Regions from separate parts of the Pseudomonas sp. NPDC077186 genome, predicted to be linked through region 2. Evidence: predicted binding sites of a transcription regulator. Region 2 holds the regulator's gene; each other region holds the start of a gene.
What was found. Region 2 encodes sigma-54, which starts transcription at its own class of promoters, with help from an activator protein. Its sites were predicted from a motif close to ANTGGCATNNANNTTGCTNT; they were not measured.
Positions count from the first base shown of each region.

Region 1: flgB (flagellar basal body rod protein FlgB) is a predicted target of sigma-54. The motif match lies at 1,282-1,301, and genes of this name have one in related genera.
Region 3: glnK (P-II family nitrogen regulator) is a predicted target of sigma-54. The motif match lies at 1,222-1,241, and genes of this name have one in related genera.
Region 4: glnA (glutamate--ammonia ligase) is a predicted target of sigma-54. The motif match lies at 1,143-1,162, and genes of this name have one in related genera.

Region 1 covers NZ_JBITWE010000001.1:523,303-525,501, forward strand. The annotation lists gene flgD (flagellar hook assembly protein FlgD) at 1-348, opposite strand, end outside; gene flgC (flagellar basal body rod protein FlgC) at 370-813, opposite strand; gene flgB (flagellar basal body rod protein FlgB) at 825-1,232, opposite strand; gene cheR (protein-glutamate O-methyltransferase CheR) at 1,556-2,199, opposite strand, start outside.
Region 2 covers NZ_JBITWE010000002.1:173,779-175,977, forward strand. The annotation lists gene lptB (LPS export ABC transporter ATP-binding protein) at 1-440, shown strand, start outside; gene ACIGKL_RS09455 (RNA polymerase factor sigma-54) at 577-2,070, shown strand; gene hpf (ribosome hibernation-promoting factor, HPF/YfiA family) at 2,170-2,199, shown strand, end outside.
Region 3 covers NZ_JBITWE010000003.1:312,296-314,494, reverse strand. The annotation lists gene ACIGKL_RS13465 (YifB family Mg chelatase-like AAA ATPase) at 1-736, opposite strand, end outside; gene ACIGKL_RS13460 (accessory factor UbiK family protein) at 767-1,027, opposite strand; gene glnK (P-II family nitrogen regulator) at 1,439-1,777, shown strand; gene ACIGKL_RS13450 (hypothetical protein) at 1,811-2,023, shown strand; gene ACIGKL_RS13445 (ammonium transporter) at 2,102-2,199, shown strand, end outside.
Region 4 covers NZ_JBITWE010000003.1:90,777-92,975, reverse strand. The annotation lists gene glnA (glutamate--ammonia ligase) at 1-1,047, opposite strand, end outside; gene thiI (tRNA uracil 4-sulfurtransferase ThiI) at 1,377-2,199, shown strand, end outside.

The sequences.
Region 1 (2,199 bases), on a different contig from region 2:
CACCGTGCTGGCCTTGAAGCTCTCGCTGGTGTCGACCACCGCCTTCTCGGTCGGCACTATGACCTTGCGCCCGACCAGCGACGAGGCCTGCAGCGCCTGCGACGACTGATAGCCGGAGAGCAGCGACTCCATGCTGGTGTTGAGCTTCTCGATGCCCTCGACCTGGCTGAACTGCGCCAGCTGGGCGATGAACTCGCCGTTGCCTTGCGGCTCCAGCGGGTTCTGGTTGTTCAACTGGGCCACCAGCAGGTTGAGGAACTCGTTCTTGCCGAGCTCCTTGTTCTGCGTGGTGTCCTGCTTGATCTGGTACTGATCCAGTACCGAACTGGTGCCGCTGACTGTGCTCATGCCTGACTCCCTTTCGCTGACTTACTGACCCAGGGTCAGCACGCGCTGCAGCATCTGTTTGGCGGTATTCATCATTTCCACGTTGGTCTGGAAGGCGCGACTGGCGGAAATCATGTCGGCCATCTCTTCGACCACGTTGACGTTGGGGTAGTACACGTAGCCGCCGGCGTCCGCCGCCGGGTGATCCGGCTCGTAGCGCGGCATCAGGCTGCTCTGGTCCTCGACCACGCCGAGCACCTGCACGCCGCGGCCGGCCTCGTCCTGCTCGGCGAACAGCGAGCCGCGGTCGCCGCCCTGGGCCTGCTGGAACACGGTGGCGAACACCGGATGGCGGGCGCGGTAGGTCTGCTCGATGCTCGAGGACACCGTCTCGGCGTTGGCGATGTTGCTGGAGATGGTATTGAGGCGCGTGCTCTGCGCGCTCATGCCGGTTCCGGCGATATTGAAGACACTGGCAAGGGACATGGTCGCGCTCCTTATTCGCCGCGCAGGGCGCTGGTCAGCCCTTTGAACTTGCTGTTGAGGAAGGTGAAGCTGGCCTGGAAGTGCACCGAGTTCTCGGCGTAGTTCGACTGCTCCATCTGCAGGTCGACGCTGTTCTGGTCCAGCGAGGCATGCAGCGGCGTGCGGTAGGCCAGCTCGGCCTGGCCGGTGGCGATGCCCTCGGCGCCGATATGACGGCCGTCGGTGCGCGCCAGGGCGACGTTGCCGCGCTGCTGCTTGGCGCTCTGCGCGGCCAGCACGCTGGCGAAGTCGAGGTCGCGCGCCTTGTAGTTGGGGGTATCGGCGTTGGCGATATTGTTGGCCAACACCTCGGCGCGCTGGGCGCGGAAGCCGAGTGCCTGTTCGTGGATACCGAGGGCCTTGCCGAAATTGATGCTCATGTTCTGCAACCTTTGCCGCTGGGGCAGTCTGGTCTTTCCTGCCAGATATTCAGCAAAGCTTGTGCCAACTAAAAAATCACTTATAAATCAGTTGTTTATATAAGAAATGAGACAAGGCCAGCGGCAAAGCGGCAAGCCCTTACCGCCCATGGGCAAGCAAGCGGCAACGCCGCCTTGCCGCCACCGCCGCAGCCCATTGTCGTAAGGTGCGACGCGCGCACCAGCGGACATTGCATCACCATGGATGCGCGCCGGATGGCGCAACCCAAACGAAAACGGGAGACCCTTGGCCTCCCGTTTGTCGTTACGCGGCATCTGCGCGGCTATTTCGCCTTGTAGATGATGCCCGGACTGCACTGCACCATCTGGTACTTCTCGGGCAGGCCGTTGAGTGCCTCGGACGCACCGAGGAACAGGTAACCGCCCGGCTTGAGGCTGGCATGGATGCGCGTGAGGATGTCCTTCTTCACCTCGGCGGAGAAGTAGATCAGCACGTTGCGGCAGAACACGATGTCGAACTTGCCCAGCGCCGCATAGCTGTCGAGCAGATTGAGCGGGCGGAACTCGACGCGGTTCTTGATCGGCGCCTTGACCTGCCAGCGGCCCGGCCCCTTGGGATCGAAATAACGCTGCAGGCGCTCCTGCGCCAGGCCGCGCCCCATGGCCAGGCTGTCGTACTCGCCGGACTTGCAGTTGGCCAGCATCGACGGCGACAGGTCGGTGGCGACGATCTGCACCCCGCCCTTGAGCTGGCCGATATTGGTCCGCTCGAACTCGTCGATCGACATCGACAGCGAATAGGGCTCCTGCCCGGACGAACAGGCCGCCGACCAGATGCGCAGGCGCTGCGCCGGATAGGCCTTGATCAACTCCGGCAGCACCCGGTTCTTCAGCACCTCGAAGGGGTAGGTATCGCGAAACCACAGGGTTTCGTTGGTGGTCATGGCATCGACCACCTGCTCGCGCA
Region 2 (2,199 bases):
CCGACAACATCATGGCCATCCTCGAGACGCGCAAGGACCTGGACCGCGCCGGCCGCCAGGCGGAGCTGGAAAACCTGCTGCAGGAATTCCACATCCACCACATCTCAGGCAGCCTCGGCATGAGCCTGTCCGGCGGCGAGCGGCGCCGCGTGGAAATCGCCCGCGCCCTGGCCACCAACCCCAAGTTCATCCTGCTCGACGAGCCCTTCGCCGGCGTCGACCCGATCTCGGTGGGCGACATCAAGCAGATCATCCACCACCTCAAGACCAAGGGCATCGGCATCCTGATCACCGATCACAACGTGCGCGAGACCTTGGACATCTGCGAAACCGCCTACATCGTCAACGACGGCCAGCTGATCGCCGAGGGCGACGCCGAGACCATCCTCGCCAACCAGACGGTGAAAGAGGTGTACCTGGGCCATGAGTTCCGCTTGTAGGCACCGATTACTCCCACTACAGAAAGATTACAAGACCTAGGCAAACCCCCTAAACTCAGGCATATAATTTGCTTCCTGGTGGCGCCCCGGCGCCCTGTAGTGGAAGGCGTAACCCGCCGGTGAATTAAGGTCTGCAATGAAACCATCGCTAGTCCTCAAGATGGGCCAGCAGCTGACGATGACCCCGCAGCTGCAACAGGCTATCCGCCTCCTCCAACTGTCGACCCTGGACCTGCAACAGGAAATCCAGGAGGCACTGGAGTCCAACCCCATGCTCGAGCGCCAGGAAGACGGCGACGACTTCGACAACAGCGACCCCATGGCCGACGGCGCGGAAAGCGCCGCGCCCACCCCGAGCAAGGAAGACAGCTACCAGGAAACCACCCCCACGGTGGACAACCTGGAAGACGGCGAGTGGAACGAACGCATCCCCAACGAACTGCCGGTCGATACCGCCTGGGAAGACGTCTACCAGACCAGCGCCAGCAGCCTGCCGAGCAACGACGACGACGAGTGGGACTTCACCACCCGCACCTCCAGCGGCGAGAGCCTGCACAGCCACCTGCTCTGGCAACTCAACCTGGCGCCGATGTCGGACAAGGATCGGCTGATCGCCGCCACCTTGATCGACTGCATCAACAACGACGGCTACCTGGAAGAAAGCCTCGAGGAAGTCGCCGAATCCTTCGACCCCGAACTGGACGTCGAGCTGGACGAGGTGGAAGTGGTGCTGCACCGCATCCAGCAGTTCGAGCCGGCCGGCATCGGCGCCCGCGACCTGCGCGAATGCCTGCTGCTGCAACTGCGCCAGCTGCCCGCCGGCACGCCCTGGCTGAGCGAGACCCAGCGCGTGGTCGGCGACTACCTGGAACTGCTCGGCAGCCGCGATTACGCCCAGCTGATGCGCCGCAGCAAGCTCAAGGAAGACGAGCTCAAGCAGGTCATCGACCTGATCCAGCGCCTCAACCCGCGCCCGGGTTCGCAGATCGAGTCCAGCGAGCCGGAGTACGTGGTGCCCGACGTCATCGTGCGCAAGCACAACGACCGCTGGCTGGTGGAGCTGAACCAGGAGGCCATGCCGCGCCTGCGGGTCAACCCGCAGTACGCCGGCTTCGTCAAACGCGCCGACTCCAGCGCCGACAACACCTTCATGCGCAACCAGCTGCAGGAAGCGCGCTGGTTTATCAAGAGCCTGCAGAGCCGCAACGAGACGCTGATGAAGGTCGCCACGCAGATCGTCGAGCACCAGCGCGGCTTCCTCGACTACGGCGACGAGGCGATGAAGCCGCTGGTGCTGCACGATATCGCCGAGGCGGTGGGCATGCACGAGTCGACCATCTCGCGGGTCACCACGCAGAAATTCATGCACACCCCGCGCGGCATTTACGAGCTGAAATACTTCTTCTCCAGCCACGTCAGCACCGCCGAGGGTGGCGAATGCTCGTCCACCGCGATCCGCGCCATCATCAAAAAACTGGTTGCCGCAGAAAACGCGAAAAAGCCGTTGAGCGACAGCAAGATCGCTGGTTTACTGGAGGCACAAGGCATCCAAGTCGCCCGTCGGACAGTCGCCAAGTACCGCGAATCCCTCGGCATAGCGCCCTCCAGCGAGCGCAAGCGACTGATGTAGGCCAGATCGATTGGAAGCCTCTCGCTTCCAAGCCAAAGTGTTCCGGCGGCGGGTCGCATAGGACCCGCCTCTTACACAAGGCAACAAGGAGAAAGCGGTATGCAAGTCAACATCAGTGGACACCAGCTG
Region 3 (2,199 bases), on a different contig from region 2:
CCTGCAGCGCCTCGCTTTCGTCCAGCGGCGGCAGCAGGCCGGGCAGGCGGCTGGCGAGCAGGGTCTTGCCGGTGCCGGGCGGGCCGCTGAGCAGCAGGTTGTGCGAGCCGGCGGCGGCCACCAGCAGGGCGCGCTTGGCCGCCAGCTGGCCCTGCACTTCGGCCAGGTCGGGGTAGGGCAGGCTCTGCCGGAGCAGGCCCCGGGCCGCATAGGGTTCGAGGGGGGCGGTGCCGTTGAGGTGCGCGGCGATCTGCAGCAGATGCTCGACGGCGATCACCCTGAGCCCGGAGGCCAGGCTGGCCTCTTCGGCATTGGCCGCCGGCACCAGCAGGGTGCGCCCGGCTTCGCGGGCGGCCAGCGCCGCCGGCAACACGCCCTGCACCGGGCGCACGGCGCCGGATAGCGCCAGTTCGCCGAGACATTCGTATTCATCGAGAGATGGGGCCGGTACCTGACCGCTGGCGGCGAGAATGCCCAGGGCGATGGCCAGGTCGAAGCGCCCACCGTCCTTAGGCAAATCGGCGGGGGCCAGATTGAGGGTGATGCGTTTGCTGGGAAATTCGAAGGCGGCATTGAGGATAGCGCTGCGCACGCGGTCCTTGCTTTCCTTGACCGCGGTTTCCGGCAGGCCGACCAGGGTCAGGGAGGGCAGGCCGTTGGCCAGGTGCGCCTCGACGGTGACGGCCGGCGCTTCGACGCCGACCTGGGCGCGGCTGTGGACGAGGGCCAGGGACATGATCGCTCCTTGATCGGTCCCGCCGCTGAATCAGTCGGCGGGTGGGTTGAGCTTGGCTTCCAGCTCGGCAACCTTGGCTTCCAGCGCCTCCAGGCGCGCGCGGGTGCGGGCCAAGACCACCATCTGGCTGTCGAACTCCTCGCGGCTGACCAGCTCGAGCTTGCTGAAGCCGCTCTGCAGCAGGGCCTTGAACTGGGCCTCCAGTTCCGCGCGCGGCAGCGGGCTGTCGCCGCCGAACAGACGCGAGGCGTGGCTACTGAGGGTGTCGAGCAGGGCTTTGGGCGGCAGCATGGTCGGGTTCCGAGTACAGACGGCCGGCAGTGTAGCACGCGGTCGGCGGCGGGGCGCCGCCCCCGGCAGTTGCACGATTTTTGCGCACGGTCGGCGCGCATGGCGCACCAATCTTGTGCGTAAGTGCCGTCGCGGGCTCGCCCCGGCTGCCCCAGACTGCAGGTAAAACCCTGAATCGCGGCGCTTTTATGGGAGCTGGCAAGCTTTCTGCTTAGGGCCTAGCGACTCATGCACCGATGCAGTACCGGTGCGTCGGACGGAGCGGGGGAGTGTTTCGTCGGGAGCGGTTGGTGGGTATCGGCCACGCCAGGCTGGGGCGGTCGGTGCATTACAAAAGCCAGACACTGCGCTTAGACTTGAGCCGGGTTCGCAATTCCTGGGGCAAGTCCACCTTACACGGGAGAAAGTTTCATGAAGCTAGTCACTGCCATCATCAAGCCGTTCAAGTTGGACGACGTGCGCGAGTCGCTGTCGGAGATCGGCGTGCAGGGCATTACCGTCACCGAGGTCAAGGGCTTCGGCCGCCAGAAGGGCCACACCGAGCTGTATCGCGGCGCCGAGTACGTGGTCGACTTCCTGCCCAAGGTGAAGATCGACGTGGCCATCGCCGACGATCAGCTCGATCGCGTCATCGAGGCCATCACCAAGGCGGCCAACACCGGCAAGATCGGCGACGGCAAGATTTTCGTGGTCAATCTGGAACAGGCGATCCGCATCCGTACCGGCGAAACCGATACCGACGCGATCTAAACCCTCCGAACCCCACGCCCCAGGAGTAAACCCATGACTCTGCGAACTTTCGCAGGGCTAGGAGCCCTTTTGCCCTCGATTTGCGGCCTCGCGCCGCTGTCGACGACGAATGCCGGTGTCGGCGAAGTCCTCGCCGCCCCGCTGTGCCTGACCCTCGCAGGTCTCGCGCTCCGCGATGGGAACGCCTGGTCGCCTTGCGGTGCAAGGGGTTCAGCGATCCAGATCGAGCGTGGCAACTACCTGTAAAGCATACGGAACGCGTCCGGCGCCAACCCGGGCGTCTTAACCGAACAGCGCACAATAAGCGCCGGCAAGAGGTGAAAAATGGACAACACAGCATTGACTGCACTGCAGTACGGCTTCGATACCTTCTACTTTCTGATCTGCGGTGCCCTGGTGATGTGGATGGCGGCAGGCTTCGC
Region 4 (2,199 bases), on a different contig from region 2:
GGCAACGTACGGGATGCGGATCGAGGCGGAACGGTTGCGGGCCGAGTAGGCCAGCATCACCGGAGCTTCGAAACCCGGAACCAGGCGCTTGTAGGAGTTGGTCGACGGGTTGGTGAAGCCGTTCAGGGCCTTACCGTGCTTGATGATGCCGCCGATGAAGTACAGAGCAGTCTCGGACAGGCCGGCATAGCCTTCGCCAGCGAAGGTGTTCTTGCCGTCTTTGGAGATCGACATGTGCACGTGCATGCCCGAGCCGTTGTCGCCGTACAGCGGCTTCGGCATGAAGGTGGCGGTCTTGCCGTAGGCGTCGGCGACGTTGTGTACGCAGTACTTCAGGGTCTGAACTTCGTCAGCCTTGGCCACCAGGGTGTTGAACTTCACGCCGATTTCGTTCTGGCCGGCAGTGGCCACTTCGTGGTGGTGCACTTCGACGACCAGGCCCATTTCTTCCATGGCGTTGCACATGGCAGTACGGATTTCGTGGTCGTGGTCGCACGGCGGAACCGGGAAGTAACCGCCCTTGACGGCCGGACGGTGGCCCTTGTTGCCGCCTTCGACGTCGCCGTCGGTCATCCAGGAGCCTTGCTCGGAGTAGATCTTGAACATCGAGCCGGAGATGTCGGACTTGAACTTCACTTCGTCGAAGATGAAGAACTCGGGCTCCGGGCCGACGAACACGGTGTCGCCGATGCCGGTGGTCTTGAGGAATTCCTCGGCGCGCTTGGCGATCGAGCGCGGGTCGCGGTCGTAGCCTTGCATGGTGCTCGGCTCGATGATGTCGCAGACCAGGATCAGGGTCGGCTCTTCGGTGAAGGGGTCGAGCACGGCGGTGTCGTCGACCGGCATCAGGATCATGTCGGAGGCTTCGATGCCTTTCCAGCCATGAATGGAGGAGCCGTCGAACATCTTGCCGTGTTCGAAGAAATCGTCGTCCAGGGCATCGCGAGCCGGCATGGTCACGTGGTGCTGCTTGCCTTTGGTATCGGTGAAGCGCAGGTCTACCCACTTCACGTCGTGTTCTTTGATCAGTTGAACAGCCTTAGACATGTTGTCCTCCAGATGGAAAAGGCTCGCTTCGTGGAGCCCCGATATGTGCGGTGAAGCCCGGCGGGATAGTCCTCCAGGGCAACCTGCCTCACAAGGGAGCAAATTGCATGCCAGTGCCCCGGAATGGACGGAAGCCCGAAAACTCAGGCGCTGCGCGGCCTGCATGGGACATGTGCAGGAATATTTGCACCATTTAGGGGCTGTCAAATATCGCAATGTTCTATTTTGGTGCGCTCTGCGAGGTGCGCAGTATTTTTGGTCAAAGCTTGAGCAATTTCCGCTATAATCCGCGCCCCTGTTTTTCCGTCGCCCCTGCAGGCGCCCAATTCATGAAGCTGATCGTCAAAGTTTTCCCGGAAATCACCATCAAGAGCCGCCCGGTGCGCAAGCAGTTCATCCGCCAGTTGGGGAAGAACATCCGCACCGTGCTGCGTGATCTTGACCCCGAACTGCGGGTGACCGGTGTCTGGGACAACCTCGAGGTCGAGACCGACCTGGACGATCCGCGCCTGCTCGCCGAGATGACCGAGCGCCTGCGCAATACGCCCGGCATCGGCCTGTTCCTCGAGGTCAACGAGTACCCGCTGGGCGATCTGGACGACATCACCGAGCACTGCAAGCGCCACTACGCCGACCAGCTGCCGGGCAAGATCTTCGCCGTGCGCTGCAAACGCGGCGGCAAGCACGCCTTCAGCTCCATCGACGTCGAGCGCCATGTCGGCTCGCGCCTGCGCCAGGAGTGCAATGCGGCCGGCATCGACCTGAAGAAGCCGCAGGTCGAAGTGCGCATGGAGATCCGCGACCAGCGCCTGTTCGTCGTCCATCACCGCCACGAAGGCCTCGGCGGCTACCCGCTGGGCTCGCTGGAGCAGACCCTGGTGCTGATGAGCGGCGGCTTCGACTCCACCGTGGCGGCCTACCAGATGATGCGCCGCGGCCTGGTCAGCCACTTCTGCTTCTTCAACCTCGGCGGTCGCGCCCACGAGCTGGGCGTGATGGAAGTGGCCCACTACCTGTGGCAGAAGTTCGGCCGTTCGCAGCGCGTGCTGTTTATCAGCGTGCCGTTCGAGGAAGTGGTCGGCGAGATCCTCGGCAAGGTCGACAACAGCCAGATGGGCGTGATCCTCAAGCGCATGATGCTGCGCGCCGCCA